DNA from 2 places in the Vibrio sp. SCSIO 43136 genome. Region 1 is predicted to be linked to the other one. Evidence: riboswitches for the same ligand, from Rfam matches in the RefSeq annotation. Region 1 holds a riboswitch; the other holds the start of a gene.

The links. Region 1 has a riboswitch for cobalamin ahead of J4N39_RS19695 (cobalt-precorrin-5B (C(1))-methyltransferase). Riboswitches for the same ligand answer to the same signal wherever they lie in the genome.
Region 2: it holds a riboswitch for cobalamin, as region 1 does, so the genes downstream of both, J4N39_RS00625 (TonB-dependent receptor domain-containing protein) here and J4N39_RS19695 (cobalt-precorrin-5B (C(1))-methyltransferase) in region 1, are expected to answer to the same signal.

The regions. Positions count from the first base shown of each region.
Region 1 is NZ_CP071849.1:1,048,923-1,052,339, forward strand. It holds gene cbiE (precorrin-6y C5,15-methyltransferase (decarboxylating) subunit CbiE) at 1-43, opposite strand, end outside; gene J4N39_RS19690 (precorrin-8X methylmutase) at 40-717, opposite strand; gene J4N39_RS19695 (cobalt-precorrin-5B (C(1))-methyltransferase) at 739-1,845, opposite strand; cobalamin riboswitch at 1,977-2,159, opposite strand; gene J4N39_RS19700 (histidine phosphatase family protein) at 2,203-2,775, opposite strand; gene J4N39_RS19705 (hypothetical protein) at 3,009-3,197, opposite strand.
Region 2 is NZ_CP071848.1:121,708-125,124, forward strand. It holds gene J4N39_RS00615 (YijD family membrane protein) at 1-20, shown strand, start outside; gene trmA (tRNA (uridine(54)-C5)-methyltransferase TrmA) at 78-1,184, opposite strand; cobalamin riboswitch at 1,361-1,582, shown strand; gene J4N39_RS00625 (TonB-dependent receptor domain-containing protein) at 1,649-3,403, shown strand.

The sequences.
Region 1 (3,417 bases):
ATCCATCTTCTGGCACGCCTACCACGGTGACCAACACTGTCATTGCACTTTGTCCTTATCCGAACTTACAGCAAGTGCCAACAACGCATGAATTGTCGATACCACGAGTGGACTACCCCCTTTGCGCCCGAGGCTGGCGATAAATGGCACCTTAGATTGTTTAGATAGCAAATCCTTAGATTCATCGGCTCTGACAAACCCGACTGGAATACCGATAATAAGTGCTGGCTTCACTTCGCCACGCTCCACCATCTCTAAAAGCTCTAGTAGCGCAGTCGGCGCATTACCAACACCAATAATCGCGCCATCTAAAATTCCCTGGTCTCGGGCGTAGCGCATAGCGTGAATGGCTCGGGTTTCGCCTGCCGCTTTAGCTTGTTCAATCACACTGGCATCACTAATAAAGCAGCGGGCGTGATTCCCAAAGTGGTTGAGCCTTGGTTTACTTAGGCCCGACACTATCATGGTCACATCAGTGATGATGTTTGCTCCCTTTGTGAGGGCGTCAATCGCACTTGAGAGAGCGTCCTCACTAAACCGAAACAGCTGACCGTATTCAAAATCACCTGTGGTATGAATCGCGCGACGCACAATTTGCCACTGCTCAGAGCTATAACTGTGACCACCGTGGAGTTCGTTCATTTCTCGGTCAATGATCGAGAAAGAATCCTCCTCTATTTGGCGACCTTGCTGAGTCATTTGCTTCATGGTTTCCATTATTTTTCTCCTTAAAACGGTTTAAGTCATGCTTGAACTAGCAAGCAACTTACCGTCGAAATCTATCAATCGAACTTCGACTTCCAATTGATGATCGATATAGTTTTGGGCGTGATTTTGAGCGTGCCTACATAAGGCAACGAGGTAGTTAGAGGTTGGGTTTTGCTTCCAGAGATCGAGAACGTGACGTCCCGTATTGGCTTGAGATACCGCCTGAATGAATTCATGGTCGCAACCCGTTTGAGTTGCAATATCGGCCAATAGGGTAAAGTCAATCGCTTTACCCGAAACATGCGTCATCATATGGCCCGCCACCAATTTGCCGAGTTTACCTATCATGGCTACGATGGTGACTCGTTCGAGTTGATAACGTTTGGCTGCTCTCAGCCCGACACCAATAAAATCACCCGCTTGAACAAAACAAAGTGAAGCAAGCTGTGGAAACATGGCGATAGCAGATTGCTCAGACCGAGTACCCGTGGTTAATACTGCGTGCTGCTGGCCATTTTGTTTGGCGATCTGAATCGTCTGCTTAACCGAGGATGCATAAGCAGATGTTGAGTAAGGCTTTACCGTACCTCGGGTGCCGAGTATTGAGATGCCACCAATTAATCCCAGTCGCTCACCGATGGTTTGCTTTGCCATTTCTTGACCTTGAGGCACGCTGATCAACACATCAAGACCGCCGTGATAACCCACCTCATCCATCTCTCGCTTCACCATGTCGGTGATATTGCGACGAGGTACAGGGTTGATAGCGGCAAAACCAACAGGCAGCTCTAGGCCGGGGAGTGTTACCTTAGCAACGCCTTCGCCCCCATCGATATTGATGTCTTGCGATTGGCTAAATGACACAGACGCAATGATCTCTGCGCCGTGGGTGCAATCAGGGTCATCACCAGCATCTTTGATAACCGAAGCAATCGCTGTTTTCGCTGCCATTTCCAGCTTATGAAGAGTAAATCGAGCGTTATCCCGATTGGGGAGCACGATTTCAATATCTTTGAAATGCACCGCTCCAAGTAGCAGCCGTGTTGCTGCACAAGCGGCAGCTGCCGCGCAAGCGCCCGTGGTATAGCCGGTTCGCATCTCACTGGGTGATTTGGAGCGTTTAACCTTAGTGACCATAGAGCCCACCAAGATAAAGCGAATAAGGGGTATGCATCTATTCGAAAACCAATCCAATTTGTTTTCGAATACCGCAAATAGCACCGAAATAGGCGCTAGTATCCTGCAATGAGTAATCCCGCTCTGCATTCGAAAGAGTGTAATAAGCAGCAGGTATTCTGACTGGTGACTAAAGTGCTAAAACGCCTTCCCAAGATAACTTAGTGGCAATGTTTTAACTCATCACATACAGATGCGGGTACAGTTCAGGCCTCTCACCTGATTCCCTGCTCAACAGAGTCATCGCTAGATGAACTGCTTATATTGTCTAGGTGTCGATAAGTAACCGTTATACTTATCTTTTATGGGGTCATTGTATCAAGAAAAGGTTTCACTACAAACGTCAATTTCGACATAAGTGCTATTATCAATGACACCTATACCTTGGTGCCAGGAAGGCCGACCACTCAATATATTCATTGCCGCCCTAATCCATTCACCATGGGTTACCACCCATACAGTTTGGGATTGCTTATCACTACACAACTGTTTTAGAAAGGTATAGATTCGCTGCGCATAGTCCGATTCCACTTCTTCCCCAAACTCTCCCTGCAACGGCTTTTCAAATCGATTCGCATATCTCAACCGTTTGGCAGTTACAAGTTCTACCCCTTGTAACTGTCCTAAGAAGCGTTCACGAAGCAATGGATTCGTCAAAGAGACAGCATCACATAATGATGCCATTCGATTTGCAGAAGAAACCGCTCTTCCTAAATCACTGGTAATCACCAAGTCTGGTCTACCATAACGAGATAAAAGATCAGTCGCTAGATGGTCTAGAACAATGTATTCAGAACTAAGAATGGGACAATCGAGTTGGCCATGCAGTCTGTTGGACTGATTCCAAGCGGTTTTTGCGTGGCGAATGAGAATAAGTTTTGATGTAGGCATGACGTACTATAAGTGTTCTAAACGAGCAAAAACTCTAATCAATGATACTGCTCGCAGATGATAGCCTACGGTCAATGTGGATCTGGCCAGTTTTGTATACCTACAAACTGAGACTCCATTCGCAATTTTAAACAATTGTTTAGATAACTCAAATTCTGCCGCAAAATTCAAGCAAAAAAAAAGCAGCGAAGAAAAAATCTTCGCTGCTTCTTAATAATGTTCGCTACTAAACCTTAACGGTGCATACCAAGGTCACGTTGCATGTGTGACGATAGGTCATTGATGTTATAGGTTTTTTCAGTTTCACTTACGAACAAGATATCCAATAAGTGAGCAATCAATCCTTTGAAGTTAACAGCGTAAGCTTTTTTGTCCATAGCCGCTGGAGCTGCGATTGTGTTTAGTTGCATTACCTGTGACATGATTGCCTCGCAAATTCAATTTAATGTTTTGTTGGGATCAATAATAGGCTTAAACATCTGCTGCAAATAGTGACAAATTCTCTCTTTTCGGATAAGTTTTTCTAATGAAACAGATCGATAACAACTGCATTTTTGAGCCAAACAAATCTGATGAATATTTATGCACCCAAGCGTGTTTTTGTTGAATATTCCCCCAGCAGCCAGGTTAATGCACTTGCAA
Region 2 (3,417 bases), on a different replicon from region 1:
ACGTTGCTAAACCTCAGTAAGCTGACAACAGATGTAAAAAAAGCCGCTTCTAGCGGCTTTTTGTTTAATTGTAGTGATTACTTACGTTCCAACAATACACCTGCTTCCATATGGTGGGTATATGGGAACTGATCAAAGAGTGCAAAGCGAGTCACTCGGTGAGTTTCGCTCAATACTTTTAGATTCTCTTCTAATGTTTCTGGGTTACAAGAGATGTACATGATGCGCTCGTAACCTTGAACCATCTTGCAAGTGTCGATGTCCATACCTGCACGTGGTGGATCAACAAAAATGGTGTTGCAGTTGTAGCTCTTCAGATCCACGTTCGCTTGCTTCAGGCGGCGGAACTCACGTTTACCTTCCATCGCTTCAGTGAACTCTTCTGCCGACATACGAATGATCTGTACATTGTCGATCTTGTTGGCGGCAATGTTGTATTGCGCTGAGTCTACCGATGGCTTCGCCAGCTCAGTTGCAAGTACACGCTCAAAGTTCTGTGCCAGTGCCAGCGAGAAGTTACCGTTACCACAGTACAGCTCTAGCAGATCACCCGTGGAGTCTTGAGTACAGTCGATTGCCCACTCAAGCATCTTGGTAGCAACTTTTGCGTTCGGCTGGGTAAAGCTATTCTCTACTTGCTGGTAGATGTAGCTATCACCATTAACATTCAGTTTCTCAACCACAAAGTCTCGGTCCAGCACGATTTTCATTTTACGCGCTCGGCCAATGAAGTTGAGGTTGAAGCCCTCATCATTAAGACGCTGCTTTAATGCTTTGGCTTGCTCAATCCATGCTTCATCAAGCTGGCGGTGATAAAGCAATGACACTAGCACTTCACCGCTTAAGGTCGATAGGAAATCGACTTGGAACAGTTTGCGACGCAATACGTCATTGTCTTTCATCGCATCCATTAAAAGCGGCATCAGATCATTGATAAGACGGCTTGCAGCAGGGAACTGGTCCACACGATACTTTTCACGAGTTTCTTGGTTGAACATGATGTAGTACATATCATCACCTTCATGCCAAACACGGAACTCAGCACGCATGCGGTAGTGCTGTTCTGGCGACTCAAAGACTTCCAACTCTGGCATTTGGTAGTGCGCAAACATACTGGTTAGACGTTGGGTTTTCTCTGCCAGTTGCTGTTGGTATAGCTCTGGGGTTACATCAAGTGTCGCCATGAAATCATGCCTTTTCGAATACTTAAAACAAGGAGCGCAGATTTTATTCAATTCCGCCAAATTGTCCAGTGTAGGCGCAAACAACTGACGGGATGTGCTCTAGCGCAGTTACATTTAATGATAGTTAACAATCTGCGCTGCATAAATAACAACTAGACAACATAGTGGTAAGTCACTACTATCTCGCCAACGCTGGTGCTGGGGTGCATGTCACACTTTGGCTTAATAGGGAATCTGGTGAGAATCCGGAACTGACGCGCAGCGGTAAGAGAGAACGAACGTCTCGGGTAAGACCCAAACACTGTTTAGCTTGCTAAGTGGGAAGTGAGACTCTAGGTGCCATAAGTTTTGATGGCGTGCTCTTAAGTCCGAATATCTGCCAGCAAAATGAGTAAGGCTTTTTATAACACTCAATAATTCATTAAAGCCTTGCTGTAATTCTCGCGATTTAGGATGAACCGAAAATGCAAAAATCTCTACTAGCGACCACAGTGGTGTCGCTACTTTCTATGTCTTCTTATGCTCAAGCGCAAAGTGCTGATGAAACCATGGTGGTGACGGCGAACCGTTTTGAGCAGTCTAGCCAGAGTTCAACAGCGGCAGTTGTGACTGTTGATAAAGAAGAGATAGAAGCTATTCAAGCTAATGACCTTTTTGAAGTGCTACGTCGCTTACCTGGTGTCCAAGTATCTAGCAATGGTGGATACGGTCAAACTCAATCTCTTTTCGTTCGTGGTACAAACTCAAGTCATGTATTGGTTTTAATCGACGGAGTTAAAACAGCTAGTGCGACCTCTGGCGGAGCTACGATTTCTGCGTTACCTCTAGTGGCAGTCCAGCGCATTGAATTTATTCGAGGCCCGCGTGCTGCTATGTATGGTTCAGATGCTGTTGGTGGTGTGATTAACATTATTACAGATACTAAGCGTGAAGAGAAAAAGCTGAGTGCAGGTATTGGTTCTGAGCAACTACGCAAAGCATCTGTCGCTGTATCTGGAGAGCTTAACGACAAACTAAGTGGTTCTTTTTCTTCACGGTATTCTCAAGCTGAAGGGTTTTCTGCTCAAAATACTAAAGGAAATGAAGATAATGATGGACACAAAGTCACAGAGTTTGCTGCTAACGCTAAATACCAACTAAGCAACCAGCTAGCTCTAAAACTAAATTCAACATACTCGGAAGGGTTTGTTGAGTATGATCCAACTGACTCAAGTAAAGATCAGCAGTTGTACACTGTGATTGGTAGTGCTGAGTACAAAGCTGATAAATACTCAGCGTTGTTATCTATAGCAAAATCAGTCGACTCTAGTTACAACCGTGGATATAAAAGTAAATACCACACAGAGCATGAATCGATTTCTTTTACCAATCATTATTTGCTTACATCAGACTGGACGTTAAGTGCAGGAATTGATTGGCAGCAAGACGATGTATCCGCATCTTCTGTTGCTTACGATGAATCATCTCGAGATAACAAATCTGCGTATGTTGGCGCTTACTTTGATAATAGTAGCGTTCAGGCAGAGTTGGCGTTGCGCACAGATGACAATGAAAGGTACGGGCGTAATAACACGTGGCAAACGGGGTTAGGCTGGTGGGTAGTAGATACTATGCGACTGACTGCCAATGCAGGTACGGCTTTTAAAGCTCCAACATTTAATAACTTGTACTGGCCGGATACAGGAAATCCAAATTTAAAGCCTGAAGAGTCCTTTAGTTATGAAGTTGGCGTCGAAGGATATCAAGGCAGTTTCGACTGGAGCGTTGTTGCTTACCATAATCAGATTGAAAACATGATTATAGGTTGGCCATCTAAAAATATTGGTAAGGCTGATATCAAAGGTATTGAGCTTGCGGCACAGTTCGCAACAGGTGCCTTTAGTCACGATGTGAGCCTTGATATCATGGATCCTGTTGATACTAGCAAAAATTCTCAGCTAGCAAGACGAGCTAAAGAGAGCGCAAAATGGAATGTTTCTTACTCTAAGGGTAATTGGCGAGCAGACTTAAGTTACCTTTATCAGGGGAAACGCATAGATACAAATAAGGCTGAGTTAGATAGCTACTCATTGGTGGACATAGCTGCCAGTTATTCAGTGACAGAAAGCTTAACCTTACGTGGGCGAGTTGCTAACCTTTTAGATGAAGATTACACCCTGGCAACCAACTACAACACTCAAGGTAGAAGCTATTACCTAAATGTAGATTACAAATTTTAATTCTAAACCGCCTA